DNA from 3 places in the Delftia sp. WSY_16 genome. Region 3 is predicted to be linked to each of the others. Evidence: predicted binding sites of a transcription regulator. Region 3 holds the regulator's gene; each other region holds the start of a gene.
The links. The regulator LexA, encoded in region 3, represses DNA repair genes until DNA is damaged. The targets are predictions, from matches to a motif close to ACTGTATNNNNATACAGT.

Region 1 (7,700 bases), on a different contig from region 3:
GATCACGTCCTGCGGGATCTTGGCGCGGTTCTCGGCCCAATCCGTTTCGATGATGCCGAGCTGGCGGTCTTCAGTGGTGAAGATGAAGCCGTTTTCCAGCCAGAAGTCGCGCACGGGCTCCCACAGCTGGTCGGCCGGACGCTTGATCACCAGCCAGCGCTGCTCGCCATTGCGCTCGATGCGCACATCGCCCAGGGCGGCGGTGGCCGTTCGGCCCTCTGCCGGCTTTTGCGCCTTGGAGTTGGCTTCCATGGCGGCGGCGGAGACCACGCCGCCGGGCACGGCGTAGCGGGAGTCCGTGGACAGCTGTGTCAGGTCTGGCGGGACTTCCAGGGTGGGCGCCTGCTGCTTGCCGGCGCTCTTGTAGTCGATCTTGCTCTCTTGGAACGTGGTCGTGCAGGCTGTCAGGCCGATGGCCAGGCTCAGCAGGCTCAGACGTGCAATGGGCTGTTTCACGCGAATATCCTTGGTGCGTTCGGTCGGTGGGGCGGGGCGCCTCACAGCAGGCCAGCGGAGCTCAGGGCGGCTTCCACGGTGGCTTCCAGATTCTTGCTCAGGGGTGTCATCGGCAGGCGCATGGCCGGGCCGCAAAGGCCCAGGCGGGCTGCGGCCCACTTGACGGGAATGGGGTTGGCCTCGACGAAGAGGTTCTTGTGCACAGGCATCAGGCGCATCTGGATGTCCATGGCGGTGCGCACGTCGCCGGCCAGGGCCGCCTTGCACAGATCGCTCATCAGGCGCGGCGCCACGTTGGCCGTGACGCTGATGTTGCCGTGGCCGCCGCACAGCATCAGTGCCACAGCGGTCGGATCATCGCCGGAGTACACGCCGAAGCCTTCGGGCACTTCACGGATCAGCCACTGGGCGCGTTCGATGTTGCCCGTGGCTTCCTTGATGCCGATGATGGCGGGAATCTGCGCCAGGCGCAGCACGGTGTCGTGCTGCATGTCGGCCACCGAGCGGCCGGGCACGTTGTAGAGCACCACAGGCAGGTCGCCCACCGCTTCGGCAATGGCCTTGAAATGCTGGTACTGGCCTTCCTGCGTGGGCTTGTTGTAGTAGGGCACGACCTGCAGCTGGCTGTCGGCACCGACCTTCTTGGCGTAGCGGGCCAGCTCGATGGCCTCGTGCGTGCTGTTGGCGCCGCAGCCTGCCATCACGGGAACGCGGCCCGCAGCCTGCTCGACGGACACGCGGATGATTTCGCAGTGTTCCTCCACGTTGACGGTGGGGGATTCGCCTGTCGTTCCCACCACGCCGATGCAGTCCGTGCCCTCGGCCACATGCCAGTCGATGAGTTTTCGCAGCGCCGGGTAGTCAACACTACCGTCCTCGTGCATGGGCGTGATGAGGGCAACGATGCTGCCAGTGAGAGCGACGGAGGAGGATGTCATGTCCGCAAGAAAAAACGGGAAAGGATCATTCTAACGAGTGTCGGAGGCAGGCCCAAGGCGGTCGCCTGTAGGGATTCAGGCGATTGCAGAGCCTGACGCCTTCTGATGCGCCAGCATGGCCACGGGTTCCCGGCCTGTTGTATCGGGGCGCAGTGCCGCAATGCGCTGGACCACGCGATCGGGCTCGCCCAGCTGGCCGTGCTCGTAGGCCACGATGTGCCAGCCCGCGCAGGCCTGCAGCAGCTCGCCGGGCGCCAGCAGGAAATCGGGCCGGGAAGGCTTGCCGAAGGCCTCGTTGCCCTGGGCAAAGGTTTCGTACAGCAGCACGCCGCCGGGGGCCACGCTGCCCAGCAGCGCCGGCCACAGCGGGCGCCACAGATAGTGGGTCACGACCACGGCGCCGAACTGCCTGCCGGGCAGGGGCCAGGGGCCGTTTTCAATGTCGGCGCACAGCAGCTCGCCCACGCCCTGCAGGCCGGCCAGGGCCTGGGCATCGCGGTCCACGCCCGTCACTGCATGGCCGCGTGCATGGAACCAGCGCATGTGGCGGCCAGGGCCGCAGGCCACGTCGAGCACGGTGGCCTCGGGTGCCAGAAGATGCGACCAGCGTTGGATCCAGGGCGAAGGCGGCGTGGCTGCGTGCATGTGAAATTTCGGAAATGAATTGAAAGCGGCCGCCATTGTGCCGCCAGGCCTTTGCCGCGCTTCAATTTCAGAAGCAGGCCCAGAGCTGGTCGGCCATGCCCAGCATGAACTCGGGCTGCAGATAGAGCATGAAGACCAGGCCCAGCACCAGCAGCACGGCGGCCCACAGCGCCAGCCTGCGCAGCAGCTGTGGGCGGGGCGTGGTGGCTGTCGTCATGTCAGGCCGCCGCCTGCGCCGCACGCGGCCTTGCCACCGGGGCTTCGCGTATCGGCAGGTTCAGCAGGCCGGCGGCCACGCCCAGGCCGATGGCCAGGTACCAGACCACCTGGTAGCTGCCGGTGTGGTCATACAGATAGCCGCCCAGCCAGACACCCAGAAAGCTGCCGACCTGGTGGCTGAAGAACACCATTCCGCTCAACATGGACAGATGCTGCACGCCGAAGATCTGGGCCACGGTGGCATTGGTCAGCGGCACGGTGGACAGCCACAGCAGTCCCATGGCGGCCGAGAAGATGTAGACCGACCAGGGCGTCAGCGGCGCGAGCAGGAAGAGCACGATCACCACCGAGCGCGTGAAGTAGATGGTGGACAGCAGGTAGCGCTTGGGCAGGCGCTGGCCCAGGTTGCCGGCCACGTAGGTGCCAACGATGTTGAACAGCCCCACCAGCGCCAGCGAGATGCTGGCCACCTGCGGTGCCAGGCCGTAGTCCTTGAGGTAGCTGGGCATGTGCACGCCGATGAACATCACCTGGAAGCCGCAGACGAAGTAGCCGGCCGTCAGCAGCACGAAGCTGGGCGTGCGCAGCGCTTCGGCGACGGCCTGGCCCGCGCTCTGGTCGCGCACGGGTCGGGTATTGCCGGCCGTGAAGCCCGGCTCGCGCAGGCCGAAGGCCAGCGGAATGATCATCAGGGCGCACAGCGACAGCAGCAGCAGGGCGTTGGACCAGCCGAAGTTCGAGATCAGGCTGCCTTCCACGGGCACCATGAAGAACTGGCCGAAGGAGCCCGCCGCCGCCGTCACGCCCATGGCCCAGCTGCGCCGCGCCACGGGAATCTGGCGGCCCAGCACGCCGTAGATCACGGCATAGGTGGTGCCGGCCTGGGCTGCGCCTATCACCACGCCGGCCGTCAGGGCGAACCAGGTTGTCGTGGGCGCCATGGCCATGCCGGCCAGGCCCAGCGCATACAGCAGCGCGCCCACCAGGAGCACGCGGAAGGCGCCGAAGCGGTCGGCCAGCATGCCGCCGAAGATGCCGAGCACGCCCCAGGACAGGTTCTGGATGGCAATGGCCAGCGCGAAGGACTCGCGCGTCCAGCCCATCTCCTGGGTGATGGGCTGCAGCCACAGGCCGAAGCCGTGCCGGATTCCCATGGACAGCGTCACGACTGCGCCCCCGCACAGCAGTATCTGCACCATGGACATGGGTTGGTTGTTTTTGTGCATGCGGCAAACTTTAGCGAAACTCCGGGTTTTGCGCTGCGACGCATGGGTCGCCCATGCGCCAGCGCGGCACTTCGTAGCCCTTGGCGGCACTGGCCTTTTCGGGATAGTCAATGTCAATGACTGTGAATGTATCCAGCACTGAGCCGGGCCGCGCACTACAATCCGCCCCCATGGCAGTCAAACCATCTCCCACTTCCGCCAGCGAATACTCCGAAGGCTCGATACGCGTGCTCAAGGGCCTGGAGCCCGTCAAGCAGCGTCCCGGCATGTACACGCGCACCGACAACCCCCTGCATGTGCTGCAGGAGGTGATCGACAACGCGGCCGACGAGGCGCTGGCCGGCTTCGGCAAGAAAATCCGCTTCACCCTGCATTCCGACGGCTCCTACAGCGTCGAGGACGACGGCCGGGGCATCCCCTTCGGCATGCACCCCGAGGAAAAGGCGCCCGTGGTGGAGCTGGTCTTCACCCGCCTGCATGCGGGCGGCAAGTTCGACAAGGGCAAAGGCGGCGCCTACAGCTTCTCGGGCGGCCTGCATGGCGTGGGCGTCTCGGTCACGAATGCGCTGGCCACGCGCCTTGAGGCCTGCATCCACCGCGAGGGCAAGGTGGCCACCATCGCCTTCTCGGGCGGCGACGTGGTCGAGCCCCTGCAATCGCGGCCGCTGGCCGCGGGCGAGCGCAAGCAGGGCACGACCGTGCGCGTGTGGCCCGATGCCCGCTACTTCGAATCCTCCCAGCTGCCCATGGGCGAGCTGATGCATCTGCTGCGCAGCAAGGCTGTGCTCATGCCCGGCGTGTCGGTGACCCTGGTCAACGAGAAGACGCGCGACACCCAGACCTGGCAGTTCAAGGGCGGCCTGCGCGACTATCTGCAGCAAAGCCTGCATGGCGAGGCCGTCATCCCCCTGTTCGAAGGCGAGGGCTTTGCCGACCGCAACCACGACAGCTTTGCCGAAGGCGAGGGCGCCGCCTGGTGCGTGGCCTTCACCGAGGATGGCGCGCCGCTGCGCGAAAGCTATGTCAACCTGATCCCCACCACGGCCGGCGGCACGCACGACAGCGGCCTGCGCGACGGCCTGTTCCAGGCGGTCAAGGCCTTCATCGAGATGCATTCGCTGCTGCCCAAGGGCGTCAAGCTCATGCCTGACGACGTCTTCGCGCGCGCCAGCTACGTGCTCAATGCCAAGGTGCTGGACCCGCAGTTCCAGGGCCAGATCAAGGAGCGCCTGAACTCGCGCGATGCCGTGCGCCTGGTCAGCGGCTACGTTCGCCCTGCGCTGGAGCTGTGGCTCAACGAGCATGTGGAATGGGGCCGCAAGCTGGCCGAGATCGCCATCAAGGCCGCCCAGACCCGCCAGAAGGCGGGCCAGAAGGTCGAAAAGCGCAAGGGCTCGGGCGTGGCCGTGCTGCCCGGCAAGCTCACCGATTGCGAAAGCCGCGACTTGAGCCTGAACGAGGTCTTCCTGGTCGAGGGCGACTCGGCCGGCGGCAGCGCCAAGATGGGACGCGACAAGGAAACCCAGGCCGTGCTGCCCCTGCGCGGCAAGGTGCTCAACACCTGGGAAGTCGACCGTGACCGCCTGTTCGCCAACAACGAGATCCACGACATCTCGGTGGCCATCGGCGTGGACCCGCATGGCCCCCATGACACGCCCGACCTGTCCGGCCTGCGCTACGGCAAGATCTGCATTCTTTCGGATGCCGACGTGGACGGCTCGCACATCCAGGTGCTGCTGCTCACGCTGTTCTTCCGCCACTTCCCCAAGCTCATCGAGGCCGGCCACATCCATGTGGCGCTTCCGCCGCTGTTCCGCGTCGATGTGCCTGCGCGCGGCAAGAAGCCAGCAGCCAAGATGTACGCGCTGGACGAGGGCGAGCTGACCGCCATCCTCGACAAGTCCGCCAAGGATGGCGTGCCGCGCGAGAAATGCCAGATCAGCCGCTTCAAAGGCCTGGGCGAGATGAATGCCGAGCAGCTGTGGGAAACCACGCTCAACCCCGACACGCGCCGCCTGCTGCCCGTGCAGTTCATGAATCTGGACTTTGCGGCGGCCGAGCAGGTCGTCACCAAGCTGATGGGCAAGGGCGAGGCTGCGGCGCGCCGCGAGCTGATGGAGTTGCACGGCGACGCCATCGAAGTGGATATCTGATCCCCATGCCCCTGCGCCCGGCTGCCCCACAGCACCTTCCGCACCGCCCGCACCCTGCGCGCGCCGCTGCCGCGCGCGCGCTTGCAGCGCTGGGCGCGGCCCTGGCGCTGTGGGGGGGGGCGCAGCCCGCGCATGCCGATCTCTGGGCCTTCGTGGACGAGCGCGGCATCACGCACTTCGCCGCGCAGGCGCTGGACGAGCGCTACAAGCTCTACTTCCGCGGCTCGCTGTATGACAGCACCGAGCAGGGACTCAAGCCCCCGCTGGTGGAAGCCGAGGCCGCTGCCGACGATGACGGCGGCAGCGATGCCGGGCGCAGGCTGCAGGCGAGCACGCGGATGCAAAGCTTCTTCGACATCTCGCCGCGCTACAAGAGCGTGCGCGGCCACCTGCGCAAGGCGGCGGACCACACGGGGGTGGACTACGACCTGCTCAAGGCCGTGATTGCCGTCGAGTCGGGCTTTGACGCGCAGGCCATCTCGCCCAAGGGCGCAGTCGGCCTGATGCAGCTGATGCCGGCCACGGCCCAGCGCTTCGGCGTGGAGGCCAGCCGCCAGCGCAGCGTGCAGCAGCAACTGGCCGACCCGGCCATCAACGTGCCGGCCGGCGCGCGCTACCTCAACCATCTGATGGGGCTGTTCCCCGGGCGGCTGGACCTGGTGCTGGCCGCCTACAACGCGGGCGAGGGTGCCGTGCGGCGTGCGGGGCAGGCCATTCCTCCCTATCAGGAAACCCGCAATTACGTGAAGGCCGTGCTCGGTATCTACGAGCAGCTGCAGGGCGGGCGCCAGCGTGCGGGCCAGGCAGCGCCGGTGGCGGCACAGCCTGGCACAGCGCCCCGGATACGGATGACCTTGTCCACAGGGCTGCCATCGCCGCGATGAGCGGCCTTCACTGCATTTATTGAGATCACGAATTTCTTCATGAGCGATCAAAACACTCTGGATCTGGCCCAACAGGCGGCCGGCGATGCCCTGGACCTGGGCCAGTACGCACAGCGCGCCTACCTTGAATACGCACTGTCTGTCGTCAAGGGCCGGGCACTGCCCGATGTCACCGACGGCCTCAAGCCCGTGCAGCGGCGCATTCTGTACGCCATGGACCGCATGGGCCTGAGCTACAGCGGCCCCAACCACAACACGGCGGCCAAGCCGGTCAAAAGCGCGCGCGTGGTCGGCGATGTGCTGGGTCGCTTTCACCCGCACGGCGACCAGTCGGCCTACGACGCGCTGGTGCGCATGGCCCAGGACTTCAACCAGCGCTATCCGCTGGTCGATGGCCAGGGCAATTTCGGCAGCCGCGACGGTGACGGCGCAGCGGCCATGCGCTACACCGAGGCGCGCCTGTCCAAGATCACGGGCCTGCTGCTCGACGAGATCGACATGGGCACGGTGGACTTCGTGCCCAACTACGACGGCAGCACGCAGGAGCCGCAGCAGCTGCCCGCGCGCCTGCCGTTCGCCCTGCTCAACGGCGCCAGCGGCATTGCCGTGGGCCTGGCCACGGAAATCCCCAGCCACAACCTGCGCGAGGTGGCCGACGCCTGCGTGGCCCTGATCAAGCGGCCGCAGCTCAGCGACGAGGAACTGTTCCAGATCATCCCCGGCCCCGACTATCCGGGCGGCGGGCAGATCATCAGCAGCGCCTCCGACATCCAGGATGCCTACCGCACGGGGCGCGGCAGCCTCAAGCTGCGCGCGCGCTGGAAGATCGAGGAGCTGGCGCGCGGCCAGTGGCAGATGGTGGTGACCGAGCTGCCGCCCGGCGTCTCTGCGCAGAAGGTGCTCGAAGAGATCGAGGACATCACCAACCCCAAGGTCAAGACCGGCAAGAAGGCGCTGAGCCAGGAACAGACCCAGCTCAAGGCCAGCATGCTGGCGGTGCTCGATGGCGTGCGCGACGAGTCCAGCAAGCATGCGCCCGTGCGCCTGGTCTTCGAGCCCAAGACCGGCAAGGTGCCGCAGCAGGAGCTGGTCACGGCGCTGCTGGCGCACACCAGCCTGGAGTCGTCCAGCTCCATCAACCTGACCATGATCGGCCTGGATGGCCGGCCGGTGCAGAAA
Region 2 (7,700 bases), on a different contig from region 3:
GACCAGCCCGTGAAGATCGGCTACCTGCCCATCACCGACGCCACGCCGCTGCTGGTGGCCCACGGCAACGGCCTGTTCGAGGCCGAAGGCCTCAAGGCCGAGGCGCCGCGCCTGTTCCGCTCCTGGGCCCAGATCGTCGAGGCCTTCGTCTCGGGCCAGGTCAACGTCATCCACCTGCTCACGCCCTCCACGCTGTGGGTGCGCTACGGCGCCAAGTTCCCCGCCAAGATCGTGGCCTGGAACCACGTCAACGGCTCGGGCCTGACCGTGCTGCCCGAGATCCAGAAGGTGCAGGACCTGGGCGGCAAGACCGTGGCGATCCCGTTCTGGTACTCCATCCACAACATCCTGCTGCAGGACGTGCTGCGCAAGGCCGGCCTCACGGCCGTGACGCGGGCGCGCGGCGGCGCCATTGCGGCCAACGAGGTCAACCTCGTCGTGCTGGCACCGGCCGAAATGGTCTCGGCCCTGGCCGGCAAGTCGATTGCGGGCTTCATCGTGGCCGAGCCCTTCAATGCCGCCGCCGAGATCGCGGGCGTGGGCAAGATGCTGCGCTTCTCGGGCGATGTCTGGAAGGACCACGCCTGCTGCGTCACCTTCCTGGCCGAGCGCGATATCGCCGACAAGCCCGAATGGGCCCAGCGCGTGACCAATGCCGTGGTCAAGGCCCAGCTGTGGACGCGCGACAACCGCCTGGCCGCCGCGCGCCTGCTGTCGAGCACAGGCGAGCGCCGCTACACGCCGCATCCGCAGCAGACGCTGTCCAAGGTGCTGGCCGCCACCGACTACGCCAGCTACGAGGCCAGCGGCGTGGTCGTCAACAAGGGCTGGCACCAGCGGCGCATCGACTTCCAGCCCTATCCCTATCCGTCGTACACCGAGCAGCTGGTGCGCGCCATCAAGGCCACCAAGGTCGAGGGCGACACGCGCTTCCTCGACAAGCTGGAGCCCAAGTTCGCGGCCACCGACCTGGTGGACGACCGCTTCGTGCGCAAGGCCATCCAGGCCGTGGGCGGCCCGCAGGTCTTCGGCATTCCGGCCGATTTCTCGCGCCGCGAAACCATCGTGGTCTGAGCCAGGTGTTGCGACGTATTGGATTGCCGCTGCTGGGCGCGGCCCTGGTCCTGGCCCTGTGGTGGGTGGGCGGCGCGCTGCTGGCGCGCAGCACGCCCGTGGCTGCGGCCTTCGCGCCCTGGCCGTCGCTGCAGGCGCTGGGCCAGCTGCTGACGGGCGCCGACATCTGGATGCACACCCTGCTGAGCCTGCAGCGCGTGGCCGTGGGCCTGCTACTGGCCTTTGTGGTCGGCGTGCCGCTGGGTGTGCTGGTGGGCCTGTCGCGCGGGTTCTCGCAGGCGTTTTCGCCCGTGTTCCAGTTCCTGCGCATGATCTCGCCGCTGTCGTGGATGCCCATTGCCGTGATGGTGCTGGGCGTGGGCGACGCGCCCGTGTACTTCCTGCTGGCCTTCGCCGCCGTCTGGCCCATCCTGCTGAGCACGGCGGCCGGCGTGGCCCAGCTGGACCGCAACTGGCTGCTGCTGGCGCGCAGCCTGTCGGCCACGCGCACCGAGACCGTGCTGCGCGTGGTGCTGCCCGGCATCACGGCCCAGATCCTCACGGGCGTGCGCCTGGCCATCGGCATCATCTGGATCGTGCTGGTGCCCGCAGAAATGCTGGGCGTATCGGCCGGCCTGGGCTACTTCATCCTCGACACGCGCGACCGCCTGGCGTATTCGGAGCTGATGGCCGCCGTGGTGCTGATCGGCGCCCTGGGCTATGCGCTGGACCATGCGGCGCGCTGGCTGCACCAGCGCTGGATGCATTCGGCCTGAGGCCTGCGGGCAGGCGGTGGCATCAGGTGCTGCATCAGGTGCCGCATCAGGTGCCGTGCACGCGGCGCAGCCGCAGTCCTGCCCATCCCGTCAGCACGGCGCACAGCAGCACTCCCCAGGGGCCCAGCGCGGGCACGGGGGTGGCTGTGGCCGGGGCCGGGGCTGCGGGCTCCACGGTCTGGGCCCATGCGCCGCTGTCCGCGGCGAGATAGTTCGCATCGCCGCCGTACCGGGCTACGATGGCATGCGGGCCGGCCGCCGTCAGTTGGGTGGTGGCGATGATGGCCCTGGCATTGGACAAACCCGCCGTGCCCAGCGACAGGCCGCCAGCCATGATTTCGACCGTTCCCGTGGGGACGGCGGCGGTGCCCAGGGAGACATCGGGTGCGACCACCACGGAGAAGGACAGCGACTGCCCGGAACGCGAGGGATTGGCGCTGGAGGTCAGCGTGACACGGGAGGGGCCCTGTCCCACCGCCGCCATCTGCACCGCCTGCGTAGCCGCGTCATGGTCCGCATCGCCGAGCTGGCTGGCGTTGATCGTGCATGTCCCTGCGGCCTGGAAGCGGATGGTGCTGCCGGAGGCGCTGCAGATCGCCGCGGTCAATGCATCCACGGCGAACATGACGGGGTTTCCCGAGGCGCCTCCGACGGCGGCCACGTCATAGGTATCCCCCACCCGTGCGCCGGCCGGTGGTGCCGTGGTGAAGGTGATGGCCTGCGGCGCTTTGGCGATGGCACCTGCCGCCGCCGGGCAACTGGTATCGCTGGCCGGCCAGTAGCGGTTGCCCGTCCCCGTGAACGTTTCGCCGCCACAGTTGTTGCCGGGCGCGTTGTTCGTGATCTGGTTGCCGTGGAGTGTGCGGGGGCGGGTGAGCGTGAACGAGACGCCGGCACCCGAGCCCGGAGACACCAGCACGTTGCCGGTGACGGTGCTGTCGGTCATGGTGGTCGGCACCCCGCTGCGCAGGCCCCCGCCCAGCGTGCGGGCCGTGTTGCCGGACAGGCGGCTGCGCTCCACCGTCAGCGAGCCGCTGCCCGTGCTGTAGATGGCACCGCCCTGTCCCCCTGCCTGGTTGCCGCTGAACACACTGTCCACGATGGTCACCGTGCTGTCGCGGCTGTACAGTCCCCCGCCGTTGATGCCGGCCGTGCTGTCCTGCACCACGCTGCGCTCCAGGCGCAGGGTGACGCCGTTGTCCAGGTAGATGGCGCCGCCGTCTTCACCGGCGGCGGTCTGCCCGCCGCGCAGTGTCAGGCCGCGCAGCGTGAGCTGGACACCGCTGCCCTGGGCCGACACCAGGCGGGAGGCATTGCCCCCATCGAGCGCCACCCGCTGGTCCCCGTCGATCGTGATGTCCGAGGTGGTGAAGTTGAGGTCGATGGAATGGCCTGCCAATGCAATGGCGGTGAGGCTGCCTGCCGGAAAGACGGCCGGGTCGAACACGATGGTGTCCGCGCCATTGCCCGATATGCATGCGCCGTTGCCCCAACTGCCGTCATCCATCTGGGCACTGGTCAATGCCTCATTCAGGCTGCAGTCCGCTGCACCGGGCGTGTTGTCCGTGGTATTGACCACGATGGTCGCGGCCTGGCCATTGAGTGCCAGCAGGCTGCACAGCGCGCCAGGCACTGCCAGAAGCCGGAGGCGTCGAAGGGGTCTGTGAAGAAAAGCGTGCACGGTTCCTCCCGTTGCGCTGCGTGTCCCGGGCAGACCCGCGCGCTGTTGTTGCGGACCGCGTGACCTTAGCTTTCTGCGAAGATCGTGAAAATGTGCCGACGGCACATCGCAGGCCTGAAAATGCGGCCTCAGCCGGCCCACCTATCGCCAGCACCTCGAGCACGCCATTGGATTTCGCGACATGACCCTGTCAACGCAGCAACTGGGGCAACTCAATCAGGCCATCCTCGCGGTGCACGGCGCGCCCGATCTGCACGCGCTGGCCACGCATTTGCTGCACGCGCTGCGCCTGGTGGTGCCGGGTGACATTCGGGTGGTGGATTTCTCCGGCATTGCGGAAGTCCGTGGCTGCACGGCCTACGATCCGGTGCGGGCCATTTCCTCCGAAGTCAACGCTGCGGTGCACCGGCATCTGGCCGACAACCCCTTGTATCGGCAGCGCCAGACGCAGGCCGCCAGCATTTCCGACCTGCTGACTCGCGGGCAATGGCAACGTACGGCGCTCTATGCCCAGGCCTACTCCCAGGTGGGCCAGCAGGACGGACTCGCGCTGGACGTGGACCTGGGCCACGGCGCGATGCTGACCCTCAATGTCACACGCGCCTCGCGCGGCTACACGGCTGCGGAGCGCATGGCGCTGACCTTGCTGGGGCCGCATGCGCAGGCGCAGTGGCGGCGCCTGAGCCAGCAGCAGCGAATCAGCCAGGCGGCATGGCAGGCGCTCTCACCGGGCTCGCCGGCTGCCGACGTGCTGAGCCCGCGCGAACGTGAAGTGCTGCAATGGGTCGCCAACGGCAACACCAACGCAGAAATCGCCACCATGCTGGAGTTGCGTGCAGGCACGGTGAAGCGGCACCTGGAAAACATCTACCGCAAGCTGGGAGCCGCCAATCGGCAGGACGCCTTGTCGAGGATGCGCAGTCCGGATTTCTAGCGCGTGTCGCGCGCTTGTGCGAACCCGCGCGTGCGCCGTGCGCGGGGCCAGCCCTTCGAGAAGCAGGGAAACCGGCCCTACGGCAAGACGCTCCGGCAGGCAATGCCAAACCGCTGGGCCAGCGCGTGCAGGCGGCTGTCTCGCGACCACAGGCTTGCTCGACGTAAGCGGTGCAGCTACGTCCGGCATAGTTTTACCTACAGGTTTCGCGCCAGCACAATAAAAGTCCGCCCAAGCCATACGGCGGACTTCCTGAAATCCACTGTGCCGAGGCCTCATGTTTTGTTTTGCCAGTTGCTCTCCTGTCGGCTTCAACGCCGTCCTTCTCAGCGGCGGTACGTTGCCATTTCTGGTGTCCGACGGCATGTTGTTTCAACCATTGCAGTGAGGCAGCGCATGGAGCAGGAAGTGAGATGCGCGAACTGCAATCGAAAGCTCGCCATGGGCGTCTTTCAGCTACTGAACATCAAGTGCCCGCGTTGCGGCACGTTGAATTCCCTGAGGGTCCAAGCGAACCCCCCACCCGAGTGCCGCCGAGCGCCTTCGACTCCATCCATTGAATAGGAGGCCTCCATGGCTCAAGTTTCCAAGGTTCTCGTCTCGGATCAGTACATGCCGCCGGACAACATCCAGCAGTACAAAAGCACGACGGGTTTCCCTCTTGTTTACGATTCGCGGCATATCAATCCGCATGCGCTCGTGTTCGACAACACGGGGCGTCCTGCCAACTACAACCCTGCCAACAACCGCCACACCATCGTGATGGATGTGCGCTTCAGCGATGGCTATCTGGCCGCTTGCCACATGGGCATCATTGCCAGGCACAAAGGCTCATACAGTGTGGCGGGTGACAACCGTGGCGGTGCTGTCATTGCGGGCAATTGGGGCTATTCGCCAGGCAGCGTGGCGCTTGAGGAAATTGAGATCACCAACACCAAGGACAACGGTGACTCGCACCATCGTCCGTCCGCTCAATATCCGCGTGGTGCCATCGGCGAGGCCAAGCTCGAGGAACTGCGCTGGTATCGACTGGTGATCGAAAGCATTTCCAAGAACGGCAGCATCGGCCACGCAGTCCGGGCAACGGACAAGAGTACGGGCCAGACCGTATTCAGCCTGCCAACCTTCTGGTCGGATTACTCGGCCAACTATGACTCCCGTGACGCAGGCAAGGTGGTATTGTTCAGCATCAGTGATCCCAACAAGCCTGCCGCCGGCTTTGTCTATACACGCCTGATCAGCTATTGGTCGGATGCTGACGAGGTGATAGCCAATCCGTAAGTGATCTGAGAGCGGGTTCCAGGGCAGCGTGTGGCCGTATCGCCGCCATGCCCTGGTCCTTCTGGCAGGGAGTGGTCAATACGCATGCTGCCATGCGTTGCGCATCGTGCTGCCTTTGGTGGAAAGCTAGTCTGTAGGCGAGGGCCAGCGACACGCAATCTCCTGGGAGTCCGGCATATCGGTTGCCCTGCCGCCAAGTGCTGCGAGGCGTTTGGCTGCCTGCACCCTCACGAAAGTTCTGAGGACCTGTTGGAACAGATCTGCCTCGTCCATGCCTGGCTCCAACATCTTCAGGGCTTCTTCGTACAAGGCATCGTCGATCGTCACGGTGATCCGCATGGCGGGCCCTCTGTCATCAAAACAGATGCAATTCTGGGCTTGCGCCAGCCTGCAGACAAGCGCGCTTCCCTCCGAAGTGGTCACTCCTGTTTTGCTATGATGACTGTATAAAGATACAGTTTTCGAGCGGCCTGGCTGCCCGATCTGCCAGGCCCATGCTCCCTCCCCACCGCTTCTACTACCTGCACAACTTCCAGCGCGCGCTGGACTGGATTGGCCAGCGTTACGGCGATCTGCTGGACGCGCCCGAGCAGGCATTCCTCACCCGTTTCACGCAGCTGCCCCAGCCCTCGCAGGCGCTGATGGTGCGTTTGCTGATGCGGCGCGGGCCCTGGTTTCGGGCCGGCAAGCTGGTGTATGAAGAGATTCCCGCCATTGCTGACGCGGCCGCGCCCCTGCTGGATCTTGGCTGGCTGGACGCGGACCACCCCATGGCGCTGGAGGAGCTGTTTGCGCTGCACACCAAGCCCGAGCTGCTGCAGCTGTTCGCAGGCGCACCCGTTCACTCAGGCCTGCGCAAGGCCGAGCTTTTGCAGGCCCTGCAGCCCCTGCACGAGGCGCCCAGGCCCTATGCGCAGTGGCAGCCCCAGGGCGTCGGAGCCGGCGAAGCCGCCTGGCGCGTGATGGTGGGCGCGCTGTGCGAGCGCTTTCGGCTGATGTTCTTCGGCAACCTCTACCAGGACTGGTCGGAATTCGTGCTGGCCGACCTGGGCGTGTTCCGCTACGAGGCCGTGGCCTTCGATGCGGCGTCACGGGCCTTCCAGTCGCGTGACGATGTCGATGGCTACCTGGCCCTGCAGGCCTGCCGCGCGGCGCTGGATGAGGGCGTGGAGATCGATGCGCTGCTGCAGCAGGTGGCCGGCTGCGCCAGCGGCAATGCCTGGCTGGAGCAGCGCCGCGCCAAGGTGCTGCTGCGCATAGGCCAGGCCTGCGAACGCATGCAGGACTGGGAGCGTGCCGAGCAGGCCTATGCGCAAAGCCGCTACCCCGGCGCCCGCCACCGGCGCATGCGTGTGTACGAGCGCATGGAGCGCTTTGCCGATGCCATGGCGCTGGCCCAGGCCGCCCAGGCCCAGCCCGAGAGCGACGAGGAACTACAGCGCGTGGCGCGCATGCTGCCGCGCCTGCGCCGCAGCCTGGGGCAGGGCGCACGCGGGCGTGCGGCGGCGCTGGCGCCCGTGGTGGCGCAGATGCGCATGGACGTGGAGCTGGAGCTGCCGGCGCGGCCCGCATCGGTCGAATACGTGCTGCGCGACCATTGGCACAGCGACTCCGCGCCGGTGTTCTACGTGGAGAACGCGCTCATCAACTCGCTGTTCGGCCTGCTGTGCTGGCCGGCCATCTTCGCGCCGCTGCCGGGCGCCTTCTTCCACCCGTTCCAGAGCGGCCCGGCCGACCTGTCCGCGCCCGACTTCGTGCAGCGGCGCGCAGCCTTGTTCGAGGAATGCCTGGCGCATCTGGACGATGGCAGCTGGCGCGAGGTCATCGTGCAGCGCCATGCCGACAAGCAGGGCCTGCAGTCGCCCTTCGTGTTCTGGGGCACGCTGAGCGCGCCGCTGCTTGCGCTGGCGCTGGACTGCATTCCGGCCGCCCACCTCAAGCTGTTCTTTGCGCGGCTGCTGCGCGACGTGCAGGC
Region 3 (7,700 bases):
AGGCCACGGCCAGCGGGCTGACCCTGGGGCTGGCCATGTCGATGGGTGGCATGGTGGCGCCGTTGTTCGGCATGCTGTCCGATGCGCGCGGACTGCGTTTTTCGTTGAGCGTCGTGCTGTGCATTCTGTGCGTTGCCGCGGCGCAGGCGTGGTGCATGCGCAATCGGCGCAGCGAGGGAAGTGCTGCACCGGCGGCTGTCAGGGCCTGATGCGCAGCCCCTGCCGCTGGGCAAGGCAAGAGACAGGCCCGGGCTCTCGCAGACCGGGTGGACGGGTTGGTCTCAGGGCGACCTCAGGCCGGTGTCTGCGCGCCGTGCGCTTCCATGCGTTCCAGGGCGGCACAGACATCGGCCATGCGGCCCGAGATGAACAGGCATTCGGGCTGCTCCTGCGGCGAGCGCTGGATGATGCGCAGACCCGAAGGCAGGGCCTGATCTGCCGGAAGGGAGGGCAGTTCGGGTTGCAGGGGCAGCAGCAGCTGCGCATCCCTGTGTTCTGGCAGCCGTGCTGACTTGCTGCGCCGCTGCTGGCTGCGGCGGCGTGCCTTGCTGAAGGACAGGATGGTCGCCTGCTCGGATTGCACAGGCGATTCGGGCTGGATGGTGCGCATGGCGGGCTCCATGGCGGCGGCGGGCAGGCGAATGCCCTGTGCCAGGCGCAGGAAGGACAGAGAAGACAGTGTTGGCAGAGCGAATCCCATGTGACGACTCCTGTTGGCGTATTTCAAAGAGGCATGGACACAGGCAGGATTGCGGTTTGCGGGCAAAGCTCCGCCAAGGGCGAAGCTGCAAGGCTTCGCGCCTACCACCTGGGCGGTGCATGAAATAGGGGGTGGCAACCCGTGCAGGGCTGCCCGTCCGGCTTACATGGACATGCTGTTGCGGATCAGCCCCACGGCCAGGCCTTCAATGGCAAAGGCCTCTTCGGGAGCGACGCGGATCACCGGGTAATCGGGGTTTTCCGGCAGGAGCTCCACGCCCTGCGTGGTGCGGCGCAGGCGCTTGACGGTGACTTCATCTCCCAGGCGTGCCACGACGATCTGCCCGTTGCGGGCTTCATGCGCGGACTGCACGGCCAGCAGATCGCCGTCCATGATGCCCGCGTCGCGCATGGACATGCCGCGCACGCGCAGCAGATAGTCCGGGCGGACCTGGAACAGGCTGGGTTCGACGGAATAGGTCTGGTCGATATGTTCCTGGGCGAGAATGGGCGAGCCCGCCGCAACGCGGCCCACCAGCGGCAGCATCAGCGGCGCCAGGGCCGACAGCGGCAGCCCGAAGCTGGTGCCGCGTGCGGCATTGATGTTGCGCACGGTGTCGGTACGCAGGCGAATGCCGCGGGAGGTGCCGCTGACCAGTTCGATCACGCCTTTGCGGGCCAGGGCCTGCAGATGTTCCTCTGCTGCGTTGGCGGACTTGAAGCCCAGCGTGTTGGCGATTTCCGCGCGGGTGGGGGGCGCGCCCGTGCGGGAGATGGCGGCCTGGATCAGGTCCAGGATCTGTTGCTGGCGGGCGGTGAGCTTGGGATGGTCGAGCATGGCGTGCGTCCGGTCCTTGAATTCAGATGACAGGCAGAGAAGTCATCTGATGATTTATACAGTATCTGTATTTTTAACCAGTTTTCCAAGAGGTGCAAGTGGGGCAGTCAAAGTTGGTGATTCTTGGCACGGGCGGCACCATCGCCGGCCGGGCGGATTCGCAGTCGCAGGCAGTGGGATACAAGGCCGGACAGATCACGGTGCAGTCGCTGCTCGATGCCGTGCCGGATCTGGAGCAGCAGGCGCTGGGGCCTGTGCAGACGCAGCAGATCGCGCAGGTGGACAGCAAGGATATGGACTGGCCCGTGTGGCGCGCGTTGCTGCGTGCCTGCACGCAGGCGCTGGAGGATGCGGACACACGCGCCGTGGTGATCACGCATGGAACGGACACGCTGGAAGAGACGGCCTGGCTGCTGCACAGCCTGCTGCCTGCCACCAAGCCCATCGTGCTCACTTGCGCCATGCGCCCGGCCACGGCCCTGCTGGCCGACGGACCGCAGAATCTGCGCGATGCCGTGACCGTGGCCGCCAGCGGCGGGCGCAGCGGTGTGTGGGTGGTGGCCGGCGGCGAAGTGCATGCGGCGGCCCAGGTGCAAAAAGTCCACCCTTACCGACTGCAGGCCATGCGCTCCATGGAAGGTGGCCCGCAGGCCGTGGTGGAGGAAGGACGCGTGCGCTGGCTGGTGCCTGATGCGCCGGTCACGCCGGTCGCCCCCGTTGCGCGGATGGTGATTTCCGCTCCCGCGCTGTCTGACCTGCTGGCGCTGGATGAGCTGCCCTGGGTCGAGGTGGTGTTCAGCAGTGCCCTGGCGCGAGCCTGCGGCGTGGATGCGCTGGTGGCCGCAGGCGTGCGCGGCATCGTGGTGGCCGGCACGGGCAATGCGACCGTTCACGAAAGCATGGAAGCGGCCTTGCTGCGTGCGCGCGACAAAGGCGTCTGGATCTGGCGGGGCACGCGCTGCGCCGAAGGCCTGCCCGTTGCCTCGGGGCTTGGCACGGACCCCGCAGAGGCCGATCTGGTCCAACTGCCCGTGGCCAAGGCGCGGATTGCCATGATGCTGGCGCTGGCCGCGCAGCCGCGCGACTGATCCTCCGGGCGTCGCCGGCGCTTCAGATGCAGGCGGGCAACAAAAAAGCACCCGGCGGGTGCTTTTCTGGGGTCTGGCGCATGGCCTGCGTCATTCAGCCAGTGCTGCCAGGGCGCGCTGGGTGATGTCTTCCACCGAGCCCAGGCCGCTGATGGCGCGGTACTTGGGGGCTGCTGCGGCTTCCTTCTCGGCCCAGGCGCGGTAGTAGTCCACCAGTGGGCGGGTCTGGCTGCTGTAGACGTCCAGGCGCTTCTTGACCGTTTCTTCCTTGTCGTCCTCGCGCTGCACCAGCGGCTCGCCGGTCACGTCGTCCAGGCCTTCGACCTTGGGCGGGTTGAACGTGACGTGGTAGGTGCGGCCCGAAGCGGGGTGGGAGCGGCGGCCGCTCATGCGCTCGATGATGGCATCGAAGGGCACATCGATCTCGAGCACGTAGTCCAGCTTCACGCCGGCGGCCTTCATGGCGTCGGCCTGGGGAATGGTGCGGGGAAATCCGTCGAACAGGAAGCCGTTGGCGCAATCGGGCTGGGCAATGCGCTCCTTGACCAGATTGATGATCAGGTCGTCGCTGACCAGTTGGCCGGCGTCCATCACGGCCTTGGCCTGCTGGCCCAGGGGCGTGCCGGCCTTGACGGCGGCACGCAGCATGTCACCGGTGGAGATCTGGGGAATGCCGTACTTCTGGCAGATGAAAGCGGCTTGCGTGCCTTTGCCGGCGCCGGGTGCGCCCAACAAAATCAGTTTCATGGAAGTCCTTGAGGAGAGTAGAAATTCTTGTCTGCCGGATCGGCCCACCGGGGCGGACAGTCCATGCGTCATATTTTTGTCGCGGGCAAGGATAGCACGCACAGGGCCAACACTGGCTTACACGCACGGGGCAAAACTGTCGCCTGTGCAATCGCCAAAACCTGCGTTTTGCTGTCCGACAAAACCGCATGGGCGGTGTTGCTGCAAATGGCGATGCCCGGCATCGCCATTTGTGCGTTTTCAGCGGCCGGCCGATTCAGGCCGGCGGGTTGGACAGCTGGGCGCGCACCCGCTCCAGATCCTCGCGCGTGTCCACGCCAGGGCCGGGTGCATGGGGTGTGACATGGACGGCGATGCGGTGGCCGTGCCACAGCGCACGCAACTGCTCCAGGGCCTCCAGTGCCTCGGTGGGTGCCTGGGAAAGCTGGGGGAAGCTGCGCAGGAAGCCGGCGCGATAGCTGTAGATGCCGATGTGGCGCAGCGGTGCGAAGCCGGGGTGGCCCAACGCTGCCGATGCCGTCTCCCACCATGCCTGGTCCGCATGCTCGCGTGCGAAGGGAATGGGCGCACGGCTGAAATAGTGGGCCATGCCCTGGGCATCGCAGACGACCTTGACCACGTTCGGGTTGACGAAGTCGGCAAGGCTGTCAATGGCATGCGCCGCTGTTCCCATGCTGGCCGAAGGTTGCCGGGGCAGCAGGGCGGCCACGGCGTCGATGAGTTCGGGGGCGATCAGCGGCTCGTCGCCCTGGACATTGACCACGATGTCATCGCCATCGAGACCCAGCAGCGCGCAGGCCTCGGCCAGTCGGTCGCTGCCGCTGGCATGGTCGTTGCACGTGAGCACGGCCGCCACGCCATGCGCGGCACAGGCGGCGAGGATGCTTTCGTCATCGGCTGCGACCACGCACCGTGCGGCGCCGCTGCGGCTGGCGCGCTGTGCCACGCGCACGACCATGGGAAGCCCTGCAATGTCGGCCAGGGGCTTGCCCGGCAGGCGGCTGGAAGACAGGCGGGCGGGAATCAGAACCGTGAAGGGCGCGGAGGACATGGTGCGTGCAGGAGTGAGGCGAAGGCGTGGGGCGGCGCAGGTGATGGGAAAAATCAGTCCTCGATCTCGTCGTCGTCCAGCGTGCGGGCCTCGGTTTCCAGCAGCACGGGAATGCCGTCGCGCACCGGGTAGGCCAGGCGCGCGCTGCGCGAGACCAGTTCCTGGTGCTCGCGGTCAAAGCGCAGCGGGCCTTTGGTGACGGGGCAGACCAGCAGTTCGAGAAGTTTGGCGTCCATGGCGGATCCTGTGTTTTGAAGGGAAAGGGCGGGCCGTGGCAGCCAGCCGAGACGGAGATGATAGTCAGGCGGGGCAGGGGCGCAGTGCCTGCAGCCGCTCATCCAGCAGCGCCCAGAAATCCGCCGGCAGCTGCAATTGCAGCGCAACCGCCCAGGCCTGGGGATGGGTGCGCCACAGCTTGACGGCATCTTTTTCGGTGCAGACCAGCGGGTCTTCGTTGCGCCCCAGGCGCTGGAAGCTCTCAAAATTATAGTGATCCGGCAGCGCCTGGACATGCTCCAGCGTCAGGCCTTGCTCGCGGGTCAGCATGGAGAAAAAGCCTTCGGGCCGGGCCACTGCCGCCACGGCCTCCACGGGCTGCGCACGCAGGGCGGACAGTGCGATGCGCTCGCCTTGGGCATTGACGGCTTCGCTGGACAGCTGGCGCTGCATGGCAAACGCGGGGGCATCGGTGTCGGGGGCTGCGCCTGCATGCAGCACGGCGGTGACGGGGCGCGGCCAGGGCTCGCGCAGCGGGCCGGCCGGCAGCAGCCAGCCGTTGCCGATGCCGTCGTCATTGAAGACGCACAGCTCGATGTCGCGGGCCAGGGCCAGGTGCTGCAGGCCGTCGTCGCTGATGACCACATCCACCTGCGGGTGGCGGGCGCGCAGGGCCTGGACGGCCTCGATGCGCTTGCGGGCCACGAAGACCGGCACGCCGCTGGCACGCGCCAGCAGCGCGGGCTCGTCACCCACGTCGGCGGGGGCGCTGTCAGGACGGGCTTCGCGGCAGTCGTCCGTGCTGCGACCATAGCCGCGCGAGACGATGCCGGGACTCCAGCCGCCATCGCGCAGATGGCGGGCCAGGGCGAGCGTGACGGGGGTCTTTCCGGCGCCGCCCGCAATCACGTTGCCGACGACGATGACCGGAATGCCGGCCTGGCCCCCACGCCTGAAGCCCAGTGCATATGGCAGCCGATGCAGGCCCAGCAGGGCACGGTACAGCAGGGACAGGGGAAGGAGCGCGCAGGCCAGCGGACCGCGGCGGCGCCAGGCCGCGCGAAGCCCCCGGGCTGAGGGCGCAGGACCAGTCCGGGGCATGGCGGCCTTGACTTCAGCGCCCGGCGCTGGCCGAGGTCTGCGTGGCGAAGGTGATCTGGGACAGTCCGGCGCGGCGCGAGGCTTCCATCACCGATACCACGGACTGGTGCGGCGCAGTGGCATCGGCGCTGATGATGACCACGCTGTCCTTGCCGGCGACGGCCGCTGCGGCCAGCGCCTGGGTCAGGCCGGTGACGCTGCGGTCTTCCACGGCGGTCTTGTTGATGGCATAGCGGCCATCGGCTGCGATGGCGACGATGATTTCGCGGGGCCGGTCGCGCTGCTGCTCGACGTCGGCCACCGGAAGGGTCAGCTGCAGCTCGGTGAACTTGCTGTAGGTGGTGGACAGCATCAGAAAGATCAGCACCACCAGCAGCACGTCGATGAACGGGATCAGGTTGATCTCGGGCTCGTCACGGCGGCGGGGACGGAAGTTCATGTCAGGTCTCTCGCGTGCTGGTTCACTTGCCGCCGACGCGGGTGAGGTGGCGCACGAACTGTTCGGAAGCCAGCTCCATGCCCAGCAGATAGCCGTCGACGCGGGCGCGGAAGTAGCGCCAGAAGATCAGGGCCGGAATGGCGACGATCAGGCCGAAGGCCGTGTTGTACAGGGCGATGGAGATGCCGGCCGCCAGCTGGGCGGGGTTGCTGCCGCCGGTGGCCGATGCGCCGCCTTGCGAGCCGAAGATCTCGATCATGCCGATCACCGTGCCCAGCAGGCCCAGCAAAGGGGCGGCAGAGGCGATGGTGGCCAGCGCGCTCAGGTGCTTTTCCAGCGTGTGGGCGGCGGCGCGGCCGGCGCCTTCCATGGACGCGCGCAGCTCTTCCTCGCTGCTGTCCGGATGGGCCTGCAGTGCGCGCAGCCCGCTGGCCAGGACCTCGCCCAGCGTGGAGTTCTGTGCCAGTTGCTGCACGACTTCCTGACTGGGCAGGCCGCGCGAGGACACGGAAATCGCCTCGCCCAACAGGGCAGGCGGCGCAACACGGGCTGTTTTCAGCGCCACGAAGCGTTCAAAGACCAGGGCCAGAGCCAGGATGGAGCAGGCAATCAGTGGCCAGATCGGCCAGCCTGCGGCTTGTATGATCGACAGCAAGTTGTTTTCCCCCCGCGTTTAACTGCAGCCGACGATTATGGCCCAGCCATGTGGCCGGTCCAGGCGTCCCGGCTGCGCGATCGGCCTAAAACTGTGACCGGGCGCAGCATCCAGGCAACGGGCGGTGTCCCGGTTTCTGGCCTCGGGCTTGCTCATATAGCACAATTTTCTGTGGATAACTTTGTTATCAAGCTGCCTGCGCAGATGCGGCGGCGACGGCGAATGACCACTGTGACAAATGTGAATTCTTTGTTTCAGTAAAAAATCTCTTATTAATCAAATGCTTGCGAGGTATTCTTGAGATTGCTTGTGCAAATCATCGCCAAAGTGCCTCTTCAAGGCTGCATCTGCCGGCCTGTGGAGAATGTTGCACTGCATGCTGACCGGGAGCCCGCATGAGCGGTGCATTTGGCGCAATGAATCCAGCAGCGGCGCCGCTGGTCTGGGAAGTCGGCGCGCTGTGCCGCGCCGTGAGCGATGCCTTGCAGGCGCGCTTCAATCCGGTGGCGGTGCGCGGCGAGATCAGCGGCTTCTCGCGCGCGGCCAGCGGCCATTGCTACTTCAGCATCAAGGACGCCGGCGGGCAGATCCGCTGCGCCATGTTCCGGCGCGCGGCCCAGCTCATGGACTTTTCGCCGCGCGATGGCGAGCTGGTCGAGTTGCGGGGCCGGCTGGGTGTCTACGAGCAGCGCGGTGATCTGCAACTGGTCGTCGAAAGCATGCAGCGTGCAGGCCAGGGCGCACTGTTCGAGCAGTTCCTGCGGCTGAAGGCGCAGCTGGAGGCCGAAGGCCTCTTCGATGCGGCGCGCAAGCGCAGCCTGCCGCCGCTGCCGCGCGGCATTGGCGTGGTGACTTCGCCGGGGGCT

Region 1: ACF8O7_RS10185 (DNA topoisomerase IV subunit B) is a predicted target of LexA. The motif match lies at 3,604-3,621, and genes of this name have one in related genera.
Region 2: ACF8O7_RS16190 (VRR-NUC domain-containing protein) is a predicted target of LexA. The motif match lies at 6,167-6,184, and genes of this name have one in related genera.

The regions. Positions count from the first base shown of each region.
Region 1 is NZ_JBICKS010000019.1:166,820-174,519, reverse strand. It holds gene bamC (outer membrane protein assembly factor BamC) at 1-456, opposite strand, end outside; gene dapA (4-hydroxy-tetrahydrodipicolinate synthase) at 498-1,394, opposite strand; gene ACF8O7_RS10200 (bifunctional 2-polyprenyl-6-hydroxyphenol methylase/3-demethylubiquinol 3-O-methyltransferase UbiG) at 1,470-2,039, opposite strand; gene ACF8O7_RS10195 (hypothetical protein) at 2,107-2,256, opposite strand; gene ACF8O7_RS10190 (MFS transporter) at 2,258-3,484, opposite strand; gene ACF8O7_RS10185 (DNA topoisomerase IV subunit B) at 3,655-5,637, shown strand; gene ACF8O7_RS10180 (lytic transglycosylase domain-containing protein) at 5,643-6,521, shown strand; gene parC (DNA topoisomerase IV subunit A) at 6,561-7,700, shown strand, end outside.
Region 2 is NZ_JBICKS010000030.1:164,565-172,264, reverse strand. It holds gene ACF8O7_RS16225 (ABC transporter substrate-binding protein) at 1-1,074, shown strand, start outside; gene ACF8O7_RS16220 (ABC transporter permease) at 1,071-1,829, shown strand; gene ACF8O7_RS16215 (Ig-like domain repeat protein) at 1,876-3,462, opposite strand; gene ACF8O7_RS16210 (helix-turn-helix transcriptional regulator) at 3,692-4,444, shown strand; gene ACF8O7_RS16205 (Com family DNA-binding transcriptional regulator) at 4,547-5,008, shown strand; gene ACF8O7_RS16200 (hypothetical protein) at 5,018-5,725, shown strand; gene ACF8O7_RS16195 (DUF2191 domain-containing protein) at 5,852-6,064, opposite strand; gene ACF8O7_RS16190 (VRR-NUC domain-containing protein) at 6,220-7,700, shown strand, end outside.
Region 3 is NZ_JBICKS010000040.1:273,036-280,735, forward strand. It holds gene ACF8O7_RS20940 (MFS transporter) at 1-209, shown strand, start outside; gene ACF8O7_RS20945 (hypothetical protein) at 293-700, opposite strand; gene lexA (transcriptional repressor LexA) at 863-1,537, opposite strand; gene ACF8O7_RS20955 (asparaginase) at 1,636-2,625, shown strand; gene adk (adenylate kinase) at 2,716-3,372, opposite strand; gene kdsB (3-deoxy-manno-octulosonate cytidylyltransferase) at 3,629-4,423, opposite strand; gene ACF8O7_RS20970 (Trm112 family protein) at 4,477-4,659, opposite strand; gene lpxK (tetraacyldisaccharide 4'-kinase) at 4,724-5,740, opposite strand; gene ACF8O7_RS20980 (biopolymer transporter ExbD) at 5,754-6,179, opposite strand; gene ACF8O7_RS20985 (MotA/TolQ/ExbB proton channel family protein) at 6,202-6,834, opposite strand; gene xseA (exodeoxyribonuclease VII large subunit) at 7,230-7,700, shown strand, end outside.